DNA from 4 places in the Paractinoplanes brasiliensis genome. Region 2 is predicted to be linked to each of the others. Evidence: riboswitches for the same ligand, from Rfam matches in the RefSeq annotation. Region 2 holds a riboswitch; each other region holds the start of a gene.
What was found. A riboswitch is a leader RNA that binds a small molecule or an ion and turns the genes downstream of it on or off. The one in region 2 is predicted to bind cyclic di-AMP.
Positions count from the first base shown of each region.

Region 1: another riboswitch for cyclic di-AMP. It lies ahead of C8E87_RS29680 (C40 family peptidase); the one in region 2 lies ahead of C8E87_RS13830 (coiled-coil domain-containing protein).
Region 3: another riboswitch for cyclic di-AMP. It lies ahead of C8E87_RS29475 (LysM peptidoglycan-binding domain-containing protein); the one in region 2 lies ahead of C8E87_RS13830 (coiled-coil domain-containing protein).
Region 4: another riboswitch for cyclic di-AMP. It lies ahead of C8E87_RS09725 (C40 family peptidase); the one in region 2 lies ahead of C8E87_RS13830 (coiled-coil domain-containing protein).

Region 1 is NZ_SNWR01000001.1:6,614,225-6,619,583, reverse strand. Features, by position in the region: gene C8E87_RS29695 (aerobic carbon-monoxide dehydrogenase large subunit) at 1-1,038, opposite strand, end outside; gene C8E87_RS29690 ((2Fe-2S)-binding protein) at 1,035-1,508, opposite strand; gene C8E87_RS29685 (FAD binding domain-containing protein) at 1,513-2,388, opposite strand; cyclic di-AMP (ydaO/yuaA leader) riboswitch at 2,711-2,858, shown strand; gene C8E87_RS29680 (C40 family peptidase) at 2,865-3,422, shown strand; gene C8E87_RS29675 (Pr6Pr family membrane protein) at 3,657-4,364, opposite strand; gene C8E87_RS29670 (acyl-CoA synthetase) at 4,370-5,359, opposite strand, start outside.
Region 2 is NZ_SNWR01000001.1:3,109,335-3,114,693, forward strand. Features, by position in the region: gene C8E87_RS13815 (TetR/AcrR family transcriptional regulator) at 61-627, opposite strand; gene C8E87_RS13820 (ABC transporter permease) at 843-1,739, shown strand; gene C8E87_RS13825 (ABC transporter ATP-binding protein) at 1,732-2,508, shown strand; gene C8E87_RS13830 (coiled-coil domain-containing protein) at 2,512-3,564, opposite strand; cyclic di-AMP (ydaO/yuaA leader) riboswitch at 3,568-3,704, opposite strand; cyclic di-AMP (ydaO/yuaA leader) riboswitch at 3,915-4,047, shown strand; gene C8E87_RS13835 (coiled-coil domain-containing protein) at 4,051-5,082, shown strand; gene C8E87_RS13840 (glycoside hydrolase family 65 protein) at 5,143-5,359, opposite strand, start outside.
Region 3 is NZ_SNWR01000001.1:6,563,669-6,569,027, reverse strand. Features, by position in the region: gene C8E87_RS46470 (glycoside hydrolase) at 1-82, opposite strand, end outside; gene C8E87_RS29480 (M4 family metallopeptidase) at 189-2,399, opposite strand; gene C8E87_RS29475 (LysM peptidoglycan-binding domain-containing protein) at 2,635-3,198, opposite strand; cyclic di-AMP (ydaO/yuaA leader) riboswitch at 3,200-3,362, opposite strand; gene C8E87_RS29470 (serpin family protein) at 3,564-4,715, shown strand; gene C8E87_RS47010 (site-2 protease family protein) at 5,009-5,359, opposite strand, start outside.
Region 4 is NZ_SNWR01000001.1:2,211,996-2,217,354, forward strand. Features, by position in the region: gene C8E87_RS09690 (GAF and ANTAR domain-containing protein) at 1-20, opposite strand, end outside; gene C8E87_RS09695 (hypothetical protein) at 447-650, opposite strand; gene C8E87_RS09700 (hypothetical protein) at 970-1,170, shown strand; gene C8E87_RS43570 (hypothetical protein) at 1,188-1,343, shown strand; gene C8E87_RS09705 (DUF1360 domain-containing protein) at 1,379-1,900, opposite strand; gene C8E87_RS09710 (DUF6158 family protein) at 1,912-2,151, opposite strand; gene C8E87_RS09715 (hypothetical protein) at 2,241-2,648, shown strand; gene C8E87_RS09720 (DUF3817 domain-containing protein) at 2,662-2,982, shown strand; cyclic di-AMP (ydaO/yuaA leader) riboswitch at 3,149-3,275, shown strand; gene C8E87_RS09725 (C40 family peptidase) at 3,333-4,250, shown strand; gene C8E87_RS09730 (sigma-70 family RNA polymerase sigma factor) at 4,337-5,338, opposite strand.

The DNA of each region.
Region 1 (5,359 bases), 3.5 Mb from region 2:
GAAGCCGGCCGGGTACTTGACCGGCGCCGCTGTGCCGTTGAACGCGCCGTGGTCAGCGAGCACGTTCGTACGGATGGCCAGGATCTTGCCGTCGTGGGTGGCGGCGATCTCGCCGCGCATGATGTAGTCGCGGGCGAACCCGGTGCTGATCAGGTTCTCGGACCTGTCCTCCATCCACTTCACCGGTTTGCCGGTGACGATGGAGCCGACGATCGCGCACACGTAGCCGGGGTAGATCGGCACCTTGTTGCCGAAGCCACCGCCGATGTCCGGCGCGATCACCTGAATCTTGTGCTCGGGCAGGCCGGCCACGATCGCGTACAGGGTGCGGTGGGCGTGCGGGGCCTGCGTGGTCGACCACAGTTTGAGCTTGCCCTCGACAGCGTCGAAGTCGGCGACCGCGCCGCACGTCTCCATCGGCGCCGGATGCACCCGCGGATAGACGATGTCCTGCTTGACGACCACGTCGGCCCGCGCGAACACGGCCTCGGTCGCCTCGGCGTCGCCGGTCTCCCAGTCGAAGCAGTGGTTGTTGGTCTTGCCCTCGAGGTCGTCGCGGATCAGCGGCGCGTCCGGCGCGAGGGCCTGGCGCACGTCGATGACCGGGTCGAGGACGTCGTACTCGACATCGATCAGCTCGAGCGCGTCCCGGGCCGCGTACCGGTTCTCGGCGACGACGAACGCGACCTCCTGCCCCTGGAAGCGCACCTTGTCGGTGGCCAGCACGGCCTGCACGTCGTTGGAGAGCGTCGGCATCCAGGCCAGGCCCAGCCCCTTGAGGGCCTCGCCGGTGACCACGGCTTTCACCCCGGGCGCGGCCTCGGCGGCGCTGGTGTCGACGCTGACGATCCGCGCGTGCGCGAACGGCGAACGCAGAATGGCCAGGTGCAGCATCCCAGGCAGCTGCACGTCGTCGGTGAAGCGGCCGCGGCCCCGCAGCAGGCGCGGGTCCTCCTTGCGCAGCATGCGGCCGAAACCGATCGGCTTCTGGTCGTTGTCGTCGAACGTGGTCGTCCGGGGCTCTTCCACTGTTGTCATTTGTTCGCCGCCGCTTCGTGAACCGATGCCCAGCGCACCGACCGGACGATGGTGGAGTAACCCGTGCACCGGCAGATCTGCCCCGAGATGGCCTCACGGATCTCGGCGTCGGTCGGGTCGGGATTGCGGTCGAGCAGGGCCCGGCAGGTCATCATCATGCCCGGCGTGCAGAACCCGCACTGCAGCCCGTGACACTGCATGAAGCCCTGCTGGATCGGGTCGAGCTCGGCCCCGTCGGCCAACCCTTCCACCGTACGGACCTCGTGCCCGTCGGCCATCGCGGCGAGCACGGTGCACGACTTGACCGGCTCGCCGTCCAGCCACACCACGCAGGTGCCGCAGTTGCTGGTGTCACAGCCCCAGTGCGTGCCGGTCAGGCCCAGCGTGTCGCGCAGGAAGTGCACGAGCAGCAGCCGCCCCTCGATCTCGGCGGTGACCTCGGCGTCGTTGACGACCATCGTGACCTGCATGCCCTCAGCCCCTCGCCCGTCGTACGGCAGTGCGCAGCGTGCGCCTGGTGAGCTCGTCCGCGAGGTGACGCTTGTAGTCCTCGCTGCCCCGCTGGTCGGTGACCGGGTCGCAGCTGCTCGCCGCGATCGCGCCGGCCCGCTCGTAGAGCTCCTCGGAGGGCGTGCTGCCGTGCAACGCCCGCGAGATCTCCGGGATGCCGGTGGTGTTCGGCCCCACCGCGGCCAGCCCCACCCGCGCGTCGGCGATCGTGCCGTCGGGGGCCAGCCACACCGCGGCGCCGGCCGACACCACGGCCCAGTCCCCGGCACGACGTTCAACTTTCTCGTACGCGCTGCCGCCGTTCTCCCTGACGGGCAGGCGCACCTCGATGAGCATCTCGTCGTCGCCGACAGCCGTCTCGTACGGCCCGACATGGAACTCCTCCATCGACACCACCCGCTCGGCGCCGCCCGGCCCGCGGATCACGCAGGACGCGTCCAGGGTCGTGCACACCGCGGACAGGTCCTCGGACGGGTCGGCCTGGCACAACGAGCCGCCGAGCGTGCCGCGGTTACGCACCACGGGATCGGCGATCACCCGCTCGGCGTCCCGGAAGATCGGGAACGCGGCCGCCAGCTCGTCGGACTCCAGAAGCTCCCGATGCCGGGTCATGGCCCCGATGCGTACCTCGTCCGCCCCGACCCGGATGTAGCCCAGCTCGGTGTGCAGAGGATTGATGTCGATCAAGTATTCGAAGTTCGCCAGCCGCAGCTTCATCATCGGCAGCAGGCTGTGCCCGCCCGCCACCAGCCGCGCCGAGCTGCCCAGGCGCTCCAGCAGCCCGATGGCCTGATCCACACTGGTTGCGCGCTCGTATTCGAACGGAGCCGGTACCTGCACGCCGCACCTCCCGGTTTCGCCACGAAATCTTTCGCGCCCGCCGTCCAAAGTCAACAGCTACCTAAGAGATGCCTTAGGTTGCTCGCTGTAGTGGTGCCGCCGGCCAATTCGGTGACGAGGGTCACCGGTTGACGCGCCCGAGAATGCATCGCCTGGCGTCGGATCGTCCCCGCTGTCCGGAGAGACAACGGCAGCCGAGTCCGCTACGGGACCGACGAGATTGCCGGGACGGCTGTGAAAAGGTGGCGAATCGCCGCAACCGGCCGATCGTCCTGATGAAGGCCGCCCCGGGACGCCGAGTCCCGCCCACCAGGGGCGGCCCGACCTGTCATCGACGGAACTTCAGTGGGCGGGAGCGGGGGAACCAGGTTGCCGGCCGTCGAGCCGGCTCGGGGTGAGGTCGCATACGCGACGGGCTGCCTTCAGGCCCAATCCGACAGCTAACCTCGCAGGCGGTTGAAGGACCAAGGATCGTCTTGTCTTTCCCCACCTTCCAGCCCAGGTCGGCCGGCTTCAAAGCGTACGGAAGTGTCGCGTCGACGCTGCGCCGCCTACAGCCCCTTGCCGCGGCGGCGGTCATCGCCACCACCCTGCTCGTCGCCCCGACGGACGCCACGGCCGCCCCGCCCGCTGCCGTCGCCGTGTCATCGGCCGCGGCCGCTCAGCAGGCACTGCTCGCCCGGGGCAACACGGTCGTCGCGGCCGCCCGGGCCCAGCGCGGCAAGCCCTACCGCTACGGGTCCCGCGGACCGGGCGCTTTCGACTGCTCCGGGCTGACCGGTTTCGCGTACGCGAAGGCCCGCGTCACGATCCCCCGCACCGCCCAGGCTCAGTACAAGTCGGCCAAAAAGATCGCCGGAGCGGCGGTACGGGCCGGTGACCTGGTCTTCTGGGTCTCGGGCGGCCGCGCCTACCACGTAGCCGTCTACGCCGGCGGGGGCCAGGTCTGGCACGCGCCCAAGCCGGGCGACCGGGTCAAGCTCGCCAAGATCTGGAACTGGAAGCAGGTCCGGTACGGGCGCGTCGCCGGCTGACCGGGGCACGCGGGCGCCCTGAGAAAACAGCAGCCTGCACGAAAGGCGCCCTGAGAAAGCAACGCCTGCACGAAACCAGCCGCGCGGGCCCGGTGCGCGATCAATTCGCGAACGCCACCGCCCACACGAGCACCGGCCGCAGAACCCCGCCAAGTCGGCCGCAGAACCCCGCCAAGATCGACAACCCCGGCACAAGACCCACCCCAACCGGGGGCCTCCGTCCCACAGCGAATTTTACGGGGTGGGGGCGATCTTGGCGGGGGCGCCTGTGGACGGTTCGGGATTGTGGACAACGGCGGGATCTTCCGGGTGGCGTGCTATGCGGGCGGCGAGGCGGTCGACGGCCAGCAGCGCCGCCCCCAGCGCGGCGAAGATGACGGCGAGCCGGACGAACTGGCCCGCCACCCAGTCGTAGCCGTGTGACGTCGGGTCCAGGAAGAAGTACGGGTACCGGACGTTGACCGTCGGGAACAGCACGGCCCGGAGCACCGACGTGGCGCCGTAGGCCAGCGGGAACAGGATCCACAGACCCAGGTCACGCCACGGCGAGACCCGGCGCGGGCCGAAGGCGACCCAGTCGGCGAGCACCAGCAGCGGCACGGCGTAGTGCACCAGGAACATCGACCAGTTGGCGACCCGGCTCGCGGGGTCGGCGGCGGCCAGGCCGGGCAGCGGGTTCGCGCCGTTCTGCAGCATGAAGTGCGAGATCAGGCCGGTGATGACGATCCACAGGGTGACCGCGCCGCGCAGGCGGGGTGCGGCCGGGCCGGTGGTGCCGCGGCACACCATCCAGTACAGCACCGCGCCGAAGTAGCCCAGTGTGATCAGGTTGCTCTGACACGTGTAGTAGACGATGCGGTGATCGCCGATGAGCAGACCGGTCAGCCCGGCCACCACGATGAGCACACGCAGCCAGAACTGCGGCATGATCAAGACCCTCATCGGGCCTACCGTAGTGCCGCCTTCTGCACCTTGCCCATCGCGTTGCGGGGCAGGCCGTCGACCAGGTGCACCACGCGCGGGCGCTTGTGCACGGACAGGCCCGCGGCGACGAAATCGATCAGCTCGCGCTCCGTCGCGCCTTCGGCCACCACGTACGCGGTGATCTGCTCGCCGAGATCAGGGTGCGGGGTGCCGACCACGGCCGCCTCCCGTACGGCTGGATGCAGCAGCAACGCGTCCTCGACCTCACCCGCCCCGACCCGGTAGCCCCCGGTTTTGATCAGGTCGGTGGAGGCCCGCCCGACGATCCGGTGCCACCCGTCCGCACCGATCGTGGCCACGTCCCCGGTCTCGAACCAGCCGTCCCGCTCCGGCCGGCCGTGGCCCAGATAGCCGTCGAACAGCGTCGCCCCGCGCACCTGCAGATGCCCGATCTCGGCCCCCGGCGGCACCGCCTGCCCCGCGTCGTCGACCACCCGCGTCTCGACCCCGGGCACGGGCAGCCCGACGTGCCCGGCGCGGCGTTCCCCGTCGGCGCGAGCGCTCACCGTGATCAGGGTTTCCGTCATGCCGTACCGCTCGACAGGTGCCTGACCGGTCAACGCCCGTAGGTCCTCGAACACCGGCGCCGGCAACGGGGCACTGCCCGAGACGAGCAGGCGGGCCTTGCTCAGCTCGCGGGCCTCCGACGGGGCCGCGCACACCCGTGACCACACGGTCGGCACGCCGAAGTACATCGTCCCGGGCGCGGCCGCGTACGCCTGTGGGGTGGGTCTGCCGGTGTGCACGAGCCGGGAACCGATGCGCAGCGGCCCGAGCACCCCCAGCACCAGCCCGTGCACATGGAACAGCGGCAACCCGTGCACCAGCGTGTCCTCGGGCGTCCACTGCCACACCTCGGCCAGCGCGTCCAGGTCGGCGGCCAGCGCCGCCCGCGAGATCACCACCCCTTTGGGCGCCCCGGTCGTGCCGCTCGTGTAGAGAACCAGGGCCGG
Region 2 (5,359 bases):
CCTACCTTCGGCCGGCGCGACGCCGCCTGCAGCCGACCGTCCGGTGCAGGTGGGTTGCTTTCAGCTGCCGGAGTGGCGCAGCGCCGCCGTGACCGCCGTCATCAGCTTCTCGAGGTATTCCGGGTCGGGCTTGGACCGGGAGACGGCCAGCCGCCAGTAGAGCGGGCCGAGGATCAGATCGACCGCGACGTCCGGATCGGTCCCTCGGGGCAGCTCGCCGCGGGCCACCGCCTGGCCGACCAGCTTTTCGCCGACCGCCTGCTGGTGGGTGCGCAGGGCCGTCTGGAGCGTCTCGGCGATCTGCGGGTTACGGGCGGCCTCGGCCATCAGGTCCGGAATGATCTGCGACGCGATCCGGTGTTGCAGCGCCCGGCTCACGATCATCATGATCAGCTGGAGGTCGCCGGCGAAGCTGCCGGTGTCGGGCAGCGGCACACTGCGTCCGGCCACGTCGGAGACGATCTCGAGCACCATCTCGAGTTTGTTGCTCCAGCGGCGGTAGATTGCTGTCTTGCCGACGCCGGCGCGGCGTGCCACGGCCTCGATGGAGAGCCGGCCGTAACCGACCTCGGCCAGCTCGTGCATCACCGCGTCCCGGATCGCCACGGTGATGTCGGTTCGAAGCACCGCGGCTCCGGCGGGTGCGCGCTTTGCTGTTGCCACACGGTCACTATACGCCAGGACGTTACGGTTGCGTTCCGCCCTTCGGTCGGATAACCTTCCCGGCACGTCGATACGAAGCCGTTCCATCGGCCGAGGCTTGACATGCTGATGGAGTGTTCTCGCCTAAAGAACCAGGGCCCGGTACCCCTCACGGGCCGACGAGATCGGAGCACCACCCCATGGCTCAGACGGCGGTTGCCGAGTCCGACACCGGGCCATCGCTCAAGGAGCTGGCCCTTCGGCATGGTCTGACGAAGGCCGGGCGCCTGCCCAGGCTGCCGGAATACACCCGGCACCTCTGGACGTACCGGCACTTCATAGCCGCTTTCGCCAACGCGAAGGTGAGCGCCTCGCTGGGCAGCACCAAGCTCGGCGTGGTCTGGCAGCTCCTCACCCCGCTGATCAACGCCGGCGTCTACTATCTGATCTTCGGTGTGCTGATCAACACCAAGCAGGGCGTCGACAACTTCATCGCGTACCTCTGCGCCGGCGTCTTCATCTTCGGGTTCACGCAGTCGGTGGTGCAGGCGGGCTCGCAGTCGATCACGGCCAACATGGCCCTGATCCGGGCGCTGCATTTCCCCCGGGCCAGCCTGCCGATCGCGGTCACCCTGGTCGAGGTGCGCAACATGGTCGCCTCGATCGTCGTGCTCGTCGCGATCGTGTTGTTCACCGGCGAGCCGATCACGGTCGAGTGGCTGCTCCTGATCCCGGCCCTGATCATGCAGTCGCTCTTCAACGCCGGGCTGGCCCTGTTCGTGTCGCGCCTGATCTCCAAGGTCACCGACATCCGGCAGCTGATCCCGTACATCCTGCGCATCTGGATGTACGGCTCCGCGGTGCTCTACCCGGTGACGTTCTTCGCCGAGCGACTGGACGGCTGGAAGCTCACCCTGGTCGAGGCCAACCCGATGCTGATCTTCATCGAGCTGATCCGGCACGCGCTGATGGAGAACGTCGAGCTGGCCCAGCCGATCGGCCTGCTCTGGCTGCAGGCTGTGATCTGGACGGCAGTGGTGAGTTTCGGCGGTTACGTCTACTTCTGGCGCGGAGAGAAGGGCTACGGCCGTGGCTGAGACCGAGCGGCAACCCACTGTCATCGCGGACAACGCGCACATCGTCTACCGCGTCTACGGCTCGGTGGCGCCCGGCGCCAACACTCCGCTGGCCAGCTTCAAGCGGATCATCACAGGCAAGAAGAGCGCCGCCGTACGCGAGGTGCACGCGGTCAAGGGTGTCAGCTTCGTGGCCTACAAGGGCGAGGCGATCGGCCTGATCGGCACCAACGGCTCCGGAAAGTCGACGCTGCTGCGGGCCATCGCCGGCCTGCTCCCGGTCGAGCGGGGCGGCGGCATCTACGCGGCCGGCCAGCCGTCGCTGCTGGGCGTGAACGCGGCGCTGATGAACGACCTGTCCGGCGAGCGCAACGTCGAGCTGGGCTGCCTCGCCATGGGCATGTCCCCGGCCGAGGTCAAGGCGCAGGCCGCCGGCATCATCGAGTTCTCCGGCATCAACGACCGTGGTGACTTCAGCTCGCTGCCGATGAAGACGTACTCGTCGGGCATGGCGGCCCGGCTGCGCTTCTCGATCGCCGCTGCCAAGAAGCACGACGTGCTGCTGATCGACGAGGCGCTGGCCACCGGTGACGCCAAGTTCCGCAAGCGCAGCGAGCAACGGGTGCGTGACCTGCGGAAGGAGGCCGGCACGGTCTTCCTGGTCAGCCACAGCGAGCAGTCGATCCGCGACACGTGCGAACGCTGCATCTGGCTGGAGTCCGGGACGATCCGTGCCGACGGCCCCACCGACGACGTGCTGAAGGAATACGAGTCCTACGTCAACAAATAGCGGTCACCGCACCGAGAGGTGCACATGGTTGGTGTGGTCGCTCGAGGGGTCGCCGTTGCCCCTCGAGTACGCCTTCCACCCGCTCGAAGGCAGCCAGATCCGCTTGAACCAGATGACGTAGAGCACGCCCAGCCGACTCGAGTTGTTGATGAAGTAGTTGGCCAGCCGGGTGCCGTACGCCTTGTCACCACCCGACGCGACGCCACCGAACCCCTTCTTCTCGGCCGCGAAGTCGCACGCCTGCCCCTTGGGATGCTCACCGCTGTTCTGCTCACGGAAGCACGCCACATAGCGCGTGAAACCGTCCGCCTTCGCCTGCTTGAGCGCGTGCAGCGTGCGCGGCGTCAGGCAACCGCTGGTGGTGGGGTCGTTCTCGGTGCACCCCTCGTCGGGCAGTGAGCCGTCCCGGTTGCGCGGCGCCGGGGTGGCCTTGCTGCTCGAACCGCCGTCGGTCGGCTCCTTGGCGTCCTCGCCCGTCCGGTCCGAGCCACCGGTGTTGGCCGCCTTGAGCGCGGTCTCGGCCTGCACCTTGCGCTTGGCCATGATGTTGACCTGCCGCTGCTGGTCACGGACCTCGGCGTCGATGGCCAGCTTGGCCTTGCGCTGGGCGTCACGGGTCGCCTTCAGGTCGGCCACGACCTGGTTCTCCCGCACCGCGACGGTTTCGAGCGTCTCGGCGCGGTCGAGGAAGCCACCGGCCGAGTCCGCCGCCAGCAGCGCGGTCATCGGGCCGAGACGGCCGGTCCGGTACGACTTCTGAATGATCTCGTCGATGGCGTCCTGCCGGGGTGCCAGGTCGGCGTCGAGCTCCTTGAGCTTCGCGGCGAGCTGGGCCTGACGGGTCTTGGACCGTGCCAGGGCCTCCTTGGCCTCCAGGAAACCCTTGGAGGCGACCTCGAGTTGCTGGATCAGGGACTTGGGGGCGCCCTCGCCGTCGTCGCCGTTGTCACCCGGCGCAGCGGCGGCCGGACCGGCCACCGCCAGGGTCAGCCCGGAGAGCGCGACGAGCAGGGCCAGCAGGGCCGCCGTTCGTCGCCGGACAGTCTTGTGCCGCACTCTTGTTCCTTCCGTCGGCCGCCGACCGGGTTAGCTGACGGGTTCGGGACGGAAGTGATCCCTACCGCGCGGGACGCGGATTCACCCCGGAAAAATTGGTTCCCCGGCTCGTCGAATGGACGATTAGGCGGCGGCCCCCTGGGGGTGGAGACCGACCCGACCATACCGACTTCATCACGAGATCGACAGTTATCGCACGCGATGCAATTCGCCGGCGACGCCGCGTGACGACAATTACGCAATGTGTTCGGACGGCTACCAAATTGCCTATTCTCTGATCCTGAAGCTCGCTGAACTCTCGGGTAAACTGGCCGCCGGTTCTGCCGCCGTGGCACCGCCCCCGAGGTGCCGGCAGACCACCGCCCAATCGCCGCGAGGCGAGCCGGGGAACCAGGTCAGTGGGGTGCATCCGCGCAAGCGGTAGGGATCGCTTCCGTCCCGAACCCGTCAGCTAACCCGGTCGGCGGTTTACCGGAAGGAACTGCATTGACCGTACGACCCCGCCGGTGGCTGATGCTTGCCCTGGCGCCGATCGTGGCCATCTCTTTCCTGGCCGTGCCCGCGTCCCCGGCCGGCGCCGAGCCCGGCGACTCGGGCGCCCCCAATGAGGGCACGTCGGGCGACACCGTGGGCAAGAACGCGACCCTCGACGACGTGATCGAGTCGTCGAACCGGCGCTTCGTCGCCGCCAAGGCCGCGGTGACCAAGTCCACAGCGGCGCGCAAGAGGCTGGCCACCGAGATCAGAGTCGCCGAGGCCAAGCGGCTCTCACTGTTGCCCGAGGTCAACGCCATCGCCGGCCAGCAGTACCGCACCGGCCACCTGGGGGCTGCCGGCTTCCTGCTGGGCAGCCAGAACTCGGACGACTTCCTGGCCAAGGCGGTCTCGCTCGAAGAGATCAACGCGATGCAGGACCGCAAGCTCGCCGAGCTCAACCGGGCGATCCGCGACGTCAACGCGAAGAAGGCCGCCCTCGACGCCGAGGTCAAGAAGTACGAGACCAACCTCGTCGCGATGAGGAAGCAGAAGGAAGCGGCCGACAAGGCGCTCGCGCTGGTCGGCGGCGAAAGCCTCACTCATGGTCTGGTGCTGGCGAAATCGCCGTCCGCCACCCCCGCGCCGCGCAATTCCGACGGCGGTTTCTCGCCGGAGGGCTGCAACGTGGCGGACCCCACCACCAATGGCTGCATCACCGCGCGTACACATCACATGTACAAAGAGGTGAAGAAGGCCGGCTTCAACAGATTCGTGGGTTGTCACCGCAACGGCGGGCCGTTCGAGCATCCCAAGGGCCGGGCCTGTGACTGGTCGCTGCAGAACCGCGGTTTCGCGCCCGCTCATAATGCCGACACCCGCAGGTACGGCAACAACCTGATGGCGTTTCTGGTGCGTAATGCCGACAAGCTCGGCATCTATTACGTCATCTGGTACAAGCAGATCTGGTTCCCGGCCAGCGGCTGGAGTTCGTACAGCGGTCCGAGTGACCACACCGACCACGTGCACGTGTCGATGCTGTAAGTGTCATCGACCAGGAAAAAGGCCCCGGGTGTGACCCGGGGCCTTTTTCGTTGCCGTGTGTCAGCTGGTCATGCGCCGCACCGGGGCGCGGCCCTGGGGCTGGATCGGCGCCGGGCCGACCGGGTGCGGCGGCGGGATCGGCACGGTCACCGGCTTGACCTGGGTGACCTCGACGTCCTTGCCGTGGTGGTTGATCACCAGACGGGCCGATCCGCCGCCGTTGCGCAGCGAATAGGTCACCTCGTCGGCGGTCACGTTCACCCGCAGCCGCAGCCCG
Region 3 (5,359 bases), 3.5 Mb from region 2:
CGGCTCGCGCGGCGGCGCCGATGAGGGCGCTGGTTGCCATGCCGGCGCCCGCGGCGCCGAGGACCGTTCTGCGCGTGACCATACCGACCTCCTCGCTGAGGATGTTTACGTTAACATTACATCGAGAGTTGTCAATGGGATGCGAAGAAGCCCGCCCCTGGCCGGGACGGGCTTCTTTCAGCGACGGGTCAGACGGAGAGGGTCCAGCTGGTCAGGGTGCCGATGTCGGCGCGCGCGGCGTCCTGCACGCGCAAGGTCCACTTGCCGTTGGCGGTCTCGGAGGACAGGTTGACCGGGTAGCTCTGGTCGATGTTGTCAGTGCTGCCGCCGGCCCGGTTGTGCAGGACGTAGGCGGTGCCGTCCGGCGCGATCAGGCTGACCACCAGGTCACCGATGTATGTGTGCTGGATGTGCACCTCGACCGAGCTGGCCGTCGAGGGGGTGGCGGCGCACGACGTGAGCTCCACCTCGCTGGACACCGTGGCCAGGTCGGCGATCGCCACGGGCGTGGTGCTCGTGGCGGTGCAGGCCGCGACGCTGCCGACGGTGACGGTCAGGGCCTTCGAGCGGGTGATCGAGGGCGCTGTCGCGGTGATGGTGACCGGGGCGCTGGAGCGGGCGGCGTCCGCGGCGGCGCTGACCGTGACGGTCGTGGACTCACCCGCGGTGACGGTGGCCGGCTCGAACGAGACGGTCACGCCGGCCGGGGCGGAACCGGCGGTGAAGGTGATCTCCTCGGCCTCGCCGTTGACCAGCGCGGTGGTCGCCGTGATGGTCTTGGACTCGCCGGGGCCGACCGAGGCGCCCGCCGCGGACAGGGTGAGCGTGAAGCTGTTGCCGTCGTAGCACTCCTCGTCGTTGCCGGCCACGTTCACCGAGGTCCACGACGCCTGCACGGCCTTGTACTCGGTGCTGCACAACCCGTACAGGTCGGTGGCGGCGGCAAGCGAGTAGGCGCGGGCGGTGTTGCCGGGCGTGGTCGTGTTGACGTACCCGGTGTTCGAGACGAAGTACGCGTCGAGGGCGCGGAACCAGATCTTCGCCGCCTTCTCCTTGCCGATGCCGGTCACCGACTCGGCGCCGCCGCAGACGGGCGAGGTCCCGTACGGGGTGGCGCCCGAGCCCTCGGCCAGGTTGAAGAAGAAGTGGTTGGCCACGCCGGAGGAGTAGTGCACGTCGACGCTGCGGGTGGACGTCGACCAGCAGCCGTGCGAACGCCCGTCGAGGGTCGGGTTGTACATGTAGCGCAGCGGGGTGCCGTTGCCGTTGATGTCGATCTTCTCGCCGATGTCGTAGTCGCCGGCGTCCTCGCTGCTGTCCGCGTAGAACTCGACCATGCTGCCGAAGATGTCGCTCGTGGCCTCGTTCAGACCGCCCGACTCCCCGGAGTAGGTCAGGCCGCCCGGCACCACGTTCTCGGTGACGCCGTGCGACATCTCGTGCCCGGCCACGTCCAGCGCGACCAGCGGCTCGGCGTTGCCCGCGCCGTCGCCGTACGTCATCTGGGCGCCGTCCCAGAAAGCGTTCACGTACGAACTGCCGTAGTGCACGCGGGAGGGAACACCCCGGCCGTCGCCGAAGATGCCGTTGCGGCCGTGCACGTTCTTGAAGTAGTCGAACGTGACGGCGGCGCCGAAGTGTGCGTCCACGGCAGCCGACTGGCGGTCGGAAGCCGCGCCGTTGCCCCAGGTGTTGTCGGCGTCGGTGAACGTGGCGCACGTTCCCGACGTCCGGTTGTTCATGTCGCAAGTGGACCCGTTACCCCGTACGGGGTCGACGAGGTTGAACGAGGCGCCCGAGGGAGTGCTCTCGATCGTGACCTGGCCCGAGTAGATGCTGTTGCCCGTGCCGGCGACGTTCTCGATCTCGTCGTAGGAGCCGACGACCTTGCCGGTCAGCGCGTCCGTGATGACATGGAACCGCGACGGGGTCTGACCGTCGGGCTGCCAGCCGGTGATGACGGTCTCCCACGACAGCTTGCCGACACCGCTGCTGGCGTCGACGAACAGCTCCGGCGAACCGGTCTTGGTGATCGTGCCCTGGAACTGGCCCTTGGCGATGGCGCTCGCGCTCGCGGCGGTCACCGTCGGCTTCGTGCCCAGGCTGAGCGGTTTGGCCAGGCCCGCCGACGCTCCGGCGAACTTCCCGGCCTTCGTACGGATGACGAGGTCGCCGCCGTAGACGCGCAAACCGTCGTACGTGCGGGTGTAGCGGACGATGCCGTTCTTGTTGGTGTGAACCGCGAAGCGGTCCTTGGCGGACTTCTTGATCGCCGGTCCGGCCTGGTCGATCAGCGACGAGCCGGGGGTGACCGGCGCGGCGGAAGCGGTTGTGGCTGTGGCCACCAGGCCCCCACTGGCCAGGGCGATGGCGCCGGCCAGCGCGACAGCAAATCTCACGTGTGTTCCTCTCCCACGAGGGCGGACATCCATGTCCGTCTATGTGAGAGATCTTCACACTTGAGGATCCCCGGCGGGGGAAAACACTTGTAAAGCTTAAGTTTCCATTTAGTTCAGTCGATGTCCAGCGTGATCCGGCGCAGCTCACGGGCCGATTCGCGCGGACCGTCGCCTGTCCACTGGGTGGGACGGCAGCCCGGCCCGGCCACGAGGGCCGAGCCGGGCGCCCACAGGCTCAGAGAGCCAGCCGCTGACCCGGGAAGATCAGGCTCGGGCTCTTCAGCACCGGCTTGTTCAGCTGGTACAGGGCCTTCCAGCCGCCCTTGACGTGGTGCTTGGCCGCGATCGAGGCCAGCGTGTCGCCCGGCTTCACGACGTAGTGCTTGCCGGTCGTGGCCGCCTTCGCAGCGGTGGCCTTCTTCGGCGCGGTGGCCTTCTTGGCGGTGGCCTTGGGGGTGCCGCCCTTCTTGCCGCACGTCGGCCAGGCGCCGATTCCCTGACCCTTCAGCACCTTTTCCGCGATTTTGATCTGCTCGGCCTTGGTGGCCTTGTTCGCGGTCGAGGCGTACTTCGTTCCCCCGTACGCCTTCCACGTGCTCCGGCTGAACTGCAGGCCACCGTAGTAGCCGTTGCCGGTGTTGATTTTCCAGTTGCCGCCGGACTCGCACTTGGCGATCGCGTCCCAGTTCACACTGGCCGCCTGGGCGGGCGACGCGGGGCCGAGCAAACCGACCGCTCCCGCGAAACCGGCGACGGTCAGGCCGAACGCGACACGGGTCTTCTTTCCGAGCTGAGCCATGAAAAGCTACCTCCACGCCTGCGAGGTGAGCTGTCGGGTTCGGGCTGGGCTGCCCGGCCGCGCGCATCGGCGGCTTCACCCCGAGACGCGCGTGCCGCAAAAGGGCAGCAGCGCGTCGAGGAACTTGTGGGTCCCCCGCTCCATGCCTTGGGTTCGTTTCCGCACGGGCGGCGGCAGGATTCGGCGTTCCGCCCGGGGTGCCCACGATTGCGGGACTGGCCGACGGTAACCACGCGACCGCCCGTACGGCCAAGCCTGGAAGGGCGATCGTGAGCTTGTTCTCATCGATGCGGAACCGGGAAGGCGCGGCCGTGGTCCAAGGATTTGTGATTCGTGTCCTAGTTACGTTTGCGCTGGTCTGCGGCTTGTTGACGACCTCGGCGTGCGGGGGCGGCGAGGTTCCCGGCGACGCCGCTCGCATCAAGGTGAAGCTGGCGGCGAGTGACGCCGCGCCGGTCGCTCAGGCCGTCAACAGGTTCGGTTTCGACCTGTTCCACGAGGTCGATCGGGAGGACAAGAACACCATCACCTCGCCGCTGTCGGTTTCGGTGCTTCTCGCCATGGTCGCGGCCGGGGCCGACGGTGACACGGCGACCGAGATGGCGCGGGTGCTGGGGCTGCGCGAGGGGCGCGACGAGCGGGTCGGTGCGCTGCTGCGCGAACTGGCCGGCGCCGACGACGTGACACTGTCGGTGTCCGACGCGCTCTACAACAGCGGGACGCTCGAGGACGCGTACGTCGATTTTGTGCGGCGCAGTTTCGGCGGAACGGTGGAGAACGTCGACCTGGGTTCGGCGGAGACGGCTCGCAAAATCGACGAATGGGTCGACGAGAACACCGGCGGCCGCATCAAGGGCATCGCCCGCGAGCTCGGCCTGCCCAGCGCGCAGGCGGTGCTCGTACTGGTCAATGCGGTGTATTTCCTCGGCAAGTGGCAGCGCGAGTTCGAGGACACGCGCGACGAGAGATTCACCACCGCGGGCGGGCCGATAGTGGTGCCGATGATGCACCTGACCCACGCGTCCTTCGACTATGCCGAGCGTGACGGTTTCCGGATGCTGCGTCTCCCGTACGGGGAAAAGGGGCGCTACGGCATGGAAGTCGTTCTTTCCGCGAGCGGGCGAACCGCCGGCGCCGCCGAGTGGCAGGCCCTGAAAAGCGAGCTCGCCCCGCGCGAGTTCGACGATGTGGCTCTGCCCCGCTTCGAGCTGCGCTGGGAGGGTGATCTCAAGGCGCCGCTGCGCGAGCTGGGCATGGCGAGCCCGTTCGACGCGGGGCGCGCGAACTTCCGCCCGATGTCCCCCGACGGGCGGTGGCTCGAAAAGGTCTATCACAAGACGTATGTGCGGGTGGACGAGAAGGGCACCGAGGCGGCCGCCGTCACGGGCGGGGCCATGATGACCTCGGCCCGCGTCGATCCGGTCGTGTTCCGCGCCGATCGGCCGTTCCAGTTCACGATCTCCGACCAGCAGACCGGCACGATCGTGTTCATGGGAGCCGTACGGGACCCGCGTTAGCGCCCGACGGCGACCGGGCACACTCGCCTCCGCGGACTCCGCCTCCGCGAACTCCGCCTCTCCGCACGCGGCGAGATCGCCGGGCTCGACGAGGTGGCCGGGCTCGACGAGGTGGCCCGGCGTAGCGGGAGCACCCGGCTGCTCAAGGAGGGCTCGGTGCCTGCGGCCGGTCCTGTCAGCCTGAGGCGCGACGGCCGGGTGCGGCACCCCGGCCGGCCGTCGCGCGCTGCCCGCGCCGGCAGTGCGGCACCAGCATGTCGGTTCCGGGCAGGCGACGCCGGCCCGCGGTGGCCTCAGGACAGTCGGATCGGGTTGACGATGTCGGCGGTGATGGTCAAGGCCATCACCGCCCCGCCGAGGACGATCAAGACCATCGTGGCCGGGAACAGCCGGGTGAAGTCGACCGGGCCGCCGGCTGGGCGGCCGCGCAGGCGGCGGGCGAAGTCGCGGACGCGCTCGAACCAGACCACCGCGATGTGGCCGCCGTCGAGCGGCAGCAGGGGCAGCAGGTTGAACACGGCCATGAACAGGTTGAGGCTGACCAGCAACAACAGAAAGGTGGCCCACAGGCCGCGTTCCACGGCCTCTCCCCCGAGGCGGCTCGCTCCGACCATGCTGATCGGCGTGTCGACGTCGCGTTCGCC
Region 4 (5,359 bases), 900 kb from region 2:
AGCAAGCCCGCCAGCTCCACCGGATGCGGACCGCCCGTCCCAGCCGCACGCGACCCGTCCGGCGCACCCACGTCCGACCCACCGGACGCGGACACAGACGGCCCACCGGAGGCACCCACATGCGAGGCGCCGGGCGCACCCACATGCGAGCCACCTGGCCCGCCACCGGGCGCACCCACACGCGAGCCACCTGGCCCGCCACCGGGCGCACCCACACGCGAGCCACCTGGCCCGCCACCGGGCGCACCCACACGCGAGCCACCTGGCCCGCCACCGGGCGCACCCGGGAGTGGGCCGTCGGTGACAGCCTTGCGAGGCATGCGGGTTCGGCGCGAGCGGGTCACCACACGGGCGGGACCACGGACGCGGGACGAAACCCGGCGATATGGGGCAGGCACGCGGGGGATCCTGCCATGACCATCGACGATCACGTAAGTCTTGTGCCCCTACCGGGTGGTTTCCCCGGTTGCGGCCGCCTGGTCCGAACGGCGGCCTTCGAGGAAAGTGTCGGGCGCGGCTCCGGGGTTGTCCTCGCGCTCGTCGGACTCGGCGAGGATCGCCTCGGCCTGGGCACGCGGGTTCTCGCTGCCGGCCGCGAGCTCCTCGGGGAGGAGTTCGGCGGCCCGCTGTCCGATCCGGTCATCCGTCATGGCGGATCGACTACCCGTCGTGACATGACAGAAACACCGGGCGGAGAGGGCCTGGGCAGGTAACCATGGGGTGAAAGGGAACGCCGCCCCCGGGCTGGACCCGAAGGCGGCGCAGATGTCGGTGTGCAGGTCGCCTCGCGGCGAGTGGCTCAACACGGCTCCAGCCGGACGGTATTCCGTGAAGGCAATGGGTGAGGCCCGGGGACACTGGGCACACCGACATCTGTCATCAACGGTCGGCCCCCACCCATGATTCCGTTAGCGAATGTGACGCCGACCACAGCGTTTCGGCGACCGCGTGGAGGGTAGCCCGGAGTCCGTGACCGACGAGATTCGCGAGCTGGACGCGTTCCTGGACGACGCCTACGACGGGCAGGAGCGGTTGAGCAGCGCCGACCTGCAGCGACGGGCGATCGCGGCCGACCTTCCGGCCCTGGCCCTGACCCGGGTCGACGCGCTGCCGGAGGGCGAGTACGCCCAGGACGAGGCGGCCGAGGCGCTACGGGCCCTGGAGATCTGACGAAAGAGGAGGCCGGGATGGAGCCGATCGGCGACCCGGACGAGCAGGAGGACTTCGCCGGCGAGCACGCCACCACGACCGTCGACGACGACGTCACCGCCGGCCAGGACGACCACGCCGAGCCCGAGAGCCCCGAGGGCTGGGCCGGCCTGGAGAAGGACGGCCCACCCTGACGGGAGACGGCCCGGGCAGTGAGGAGAGCCCGGGCCTAGTCCCCCTCGGCGGCGCGCTTGGCCACGTCGTAGCCCAGCTGCAGGAAGTCGGAGACCGCCGTGGCCGTCAGCGTGACCGCGGCCAGCCGGGTCAGCCGCGGCGCCAGCACGAGCCCGCCGGTCAGTCCCGTGGCGACCCACACGGCCAGACAGAACGGGCAGGTCACCAGCTCGCCGATCCCGTGCTTGACCGAGCTCTCGTGGTGGCGGACCTCCTCGTTGAGCTCGGCGGCCCCGGCCGGCTCGGTGTACCGCGTGAAGGGCGCCCGCAGCGGGCTGGTCACCGAGTCCTTCGCCAGCAGCCGGCTCAGCTTGTGGGTGGCCAGCGACAGCAGCACCACGTCGGCGGTGGAGGGACGGGTCGGTACGGCCTTGCCGGTGACCTTGGCCGCGACGGCGAGTGAGGCGGCCAGCGTTCCGAAGGCACCCATCGCGACGGCGTAGCCACCCAGCGGGCGGTGCTCGTGCGGGGCGTAGGACTGCCCGACGCGCGACATCCGGGCGCGCAGCGACTGCATCAAGGGAACCCCTAAAAGTCCTGAGTGAGCCGGTCGGGGTCGACCTCCCGGCTGGGATAGCGGGTGATGTACTCGGTCTCGAGCTCGGCGGTCCGCTTGAAGTGGTTGCTCAGCGCCGCGTCCGGGCCGTGACGCAGGGTGGCCAGGCGGGTGCGGTAGAGGCTGGCTAGCTCGCGGAACAGGTCGTCGTCGCCGAAGGTGGCCGGATCAATGCCGGTCTCCATCAGCGGAGCGTCACCTGCGTCGGTCATGGTGCACCTCCGGTCGGAACGGGCCTCAGCGTCCTACCGAGATGCCCGTGCCGACGGTCAGCAAACCCCCGCCGGTACGCTTGGTGGCCATGAAGGGCCTGTGGACCCCGGCGTGGATCGCCCGCCACGTCCTGGCACTGGTTCTCGCCTCGGGCTGCCTGGTGCTGGGCTGGTGGCAGTTCAGCCGTGCGCAGGAGGGCAACTCGATCAGCTGGGGTTACATGTTCGAGTGGCCGGTGTTCGCGGCCTTCGTCGTGTTCCTCTGGTGGCGCGAGGTCCAGCTCGCCCGCAAGAAGGGCCGCCTCGTGAAGGCCGAGGAGCCGCAGGCTGCCGCGGGCGAAAGGCTCCCAGGTTCGGCTGTTACCGTCGGCCGGCCGGTACGCGTGGCCACTCAGTCCTCCACGCCGGAGGACGACCCCGAGCTCACCGCGTACAACGACTATCTCGCCTGGCTGAACGCCACCCCCGGCGCCCGCCCGAGCGACTATCCCGGATAGGAAAAGAACGATCGTGAAGGGTGCCCTGACCCGTTATCGGATCATCGCGTGGATCGTCGGCGTGGTCCTGGTCGCGCTCGTCGTGGTGGGCATGCCGCTGAAGTATCTGGGCGACGACCCGGTCGTCGTCGAGGCGGTCGGCCCCGCGCACGGTTTCCTGTTCATGGTCTATCTGGTGGCGACGTTCGACCTGTCCCGCCGTGCGCATTGGGCGTTCGGCCGGATGCTGCTGGTGATGCTCTCGGGCACTGTCCCGTTCCTGTCGTTCTGGGCCGAGCGTAAAGTGAGCCGGGAATGGGTGCCGGCCGAGGAGCCGGCGAAAAGTCCAGTTTGACAGCCGAGTTCGACGCATTGCTTCCGTCGAATTACTAGCTGCTATCGGGATCATTCACGCAAAGCGGTCCATTGTCTTAAATCACTCTGTGACCCCTTGCATTTGAATCTTTCGCCGATAGGTTGATCCGGTTGGTTCGGTCCGCAGCCACTCCCCCTGGTGGCGCCGGCCAACGCCGCCGAATCGATTGAGCCGGGGAACCACGTTCCCGGGGCGAATCCGCGTCAGCGCGGTAGGGCCTTCTTCCCGCCCGAGCCCGTCAGCTGACCCGGTAGGCGGCCAGGCGGAAGAAAGGCCACTGACCGGTGCCCCACCCCCGTACGAGGCTTCGGGTCCTCGTCGTCGCGGCGATGGCTGCCGCGATCACCGGCTCCTTCCTGACGCCCGCGCAAGCGGCGCCGTCCGAGACGGAGCTCAAGAAACAGATCGAGACGGCGTCCGACAAGCTCGAGGACGTCACCGAGCAGTACAACGCGATGAACGTGGCCCTGAAGAAGACCCAGGCCGACGCCAAGAAGCTGCAGGCGTCTCTGGCCCCCGCTCAGGCCGCGCTCAAGGTCGCGAGCGCCCAGGTCGGCAACCTGGCGACCACGTCCTACAAGCAGGGCCGGGTCGGACCGATGAGCGCGCTGCTGTCGGGCACACAGGACGGCCTCATGGACCGCATGAGCTACCTCGACATGCTGACCCGGGCCAACCAGCGCGACATCGACACGTACACCGAGGCGACGCAGAGCTTCAACGAGCGTCAGGCCGCCCTCAAGGCGACCCAGACCAAGCAGACCGCCCAGCTGCGGGCGCTGTCGACGCAGAAGGCGGCGATCCAGAAGGACCTCAAGAAGCTCTTCGAGATGCGTGAGGTCGCGTTCGGCCAGGCGCAGGAGTCGGGCAGCAAGTACGACGGCCCGATCCCGGAGATCTCCGGCAAGGCCGGCATCGCTGTCACGTTCGCGTACAACCAGATCGGCAAGCCGTACCTGTTCGGCGCGGGCGGTCCGGGCAGCTACGACTGCTCCGGCCTGACCTCGGCGGCGTGGCGGGCGGCGGGCAAGTCGCTGACGCACCAGACCAAGTCGCAGTGGAGCGAGACCAAACGCATCAGCCGCGACGACCTGAAGCCGGGCGACCTGGTGTTCTATCGCAGCCTCGGGCACGTGGCGATCTACGTCGGCGACGGTCAGATCATCGACGCGCCGCGCGCCGGCACGGTGGTCAAGAAGCGCACGATCAACATCATGACCCCGTACGGGTACGGACGAGTCGTCTAGGGCCCACGCACGGAGAAGGCCGGTACCCGACTCGGGTACCGGCCTTTCGCGTCTGTGAGTAACGGGGGGTGATGCGGGGTGGAACGTCAGGCGGCCTGCAGGCCCTCGGCCCGGGCCAGCTCGCGCAGCCGGCCGAGCGCCTGGATCTCGAGCTGGCGGATCCGCTCGCGGCTCAGCGAGAACCGCGAGGCCACCTCGGTCAGCGAGTGCTCGCGGCCGTCCTCGAGGCCGTAGCGGGCCCGCATGATGCCGGCCGACCGGTCGTCGAGGTGGTTGAGCAGCCCCTCGATGCGCTGGCGCTCCAGGGCGGTCAGCACGATCTCTTCCGGTGACGGGGCGTCGCTGTCGGCGACCAGGTCACCGAGGTTGGTGTCGCCGTCGTCGCCGACCGGGGTGTCGAGCGACACCGTGTCCTGGGCCCAGCGGGTGAGCTCGTTGACGCGCTCGACGGTCACGCCGAGAGCGGCCGCCACCTGCTCGGGCTCGGGGTCGCCGCCGAGCTCACGGACGAGCTGGCGGGTCACGTTACGCATCCGGTTGACGTCCTCGACCAGGTGGACGGGCAGGCGCACGGTGCGCTCCTGCTGGGCGATGGCCCGGCTGATCGCCTGGCGCACCCACCAGGTGGCGTACGTCGAGAACTTGTAGCCGCGCTCGTAGTCGAACTTCTCGACGGCGCGGACGAGACCGGTGTTGCCCTCCTGGATCAGGTCGAGCATCGGCATGCCGGAACGCACGTAGCGCCGGGCGATCGACACCACCAGTCGCAGGTTGGCCCGGATGAACAGGTCCTTGGCCTTCTGGCCCTCGGAGACCAGGCGCTCCAGTTCCTCCCGGCTCACACCGCGCCGGACCTCGCCGCTGTCGAGCAGGTGCTCGGCATAGAGGCCCGCCTCGATTGCCTTGGAGAGCTCGACCTCCCGTGCGGCGTCCAGCAGCGGAGTCCGGGAGATCTCGTGCAGGTAGACGCCAACGAGGTCGCGCTCCTCGGCGACCTGGTCGGTCCGCATCACGGTGTTCTTCTCCACGTTGCCCACGGTCCCCTCATTGCCTTCACTAACCCCGTTACGGGCGATACCTGTATCCATCAGTTCCTCCCCGTAACGTCC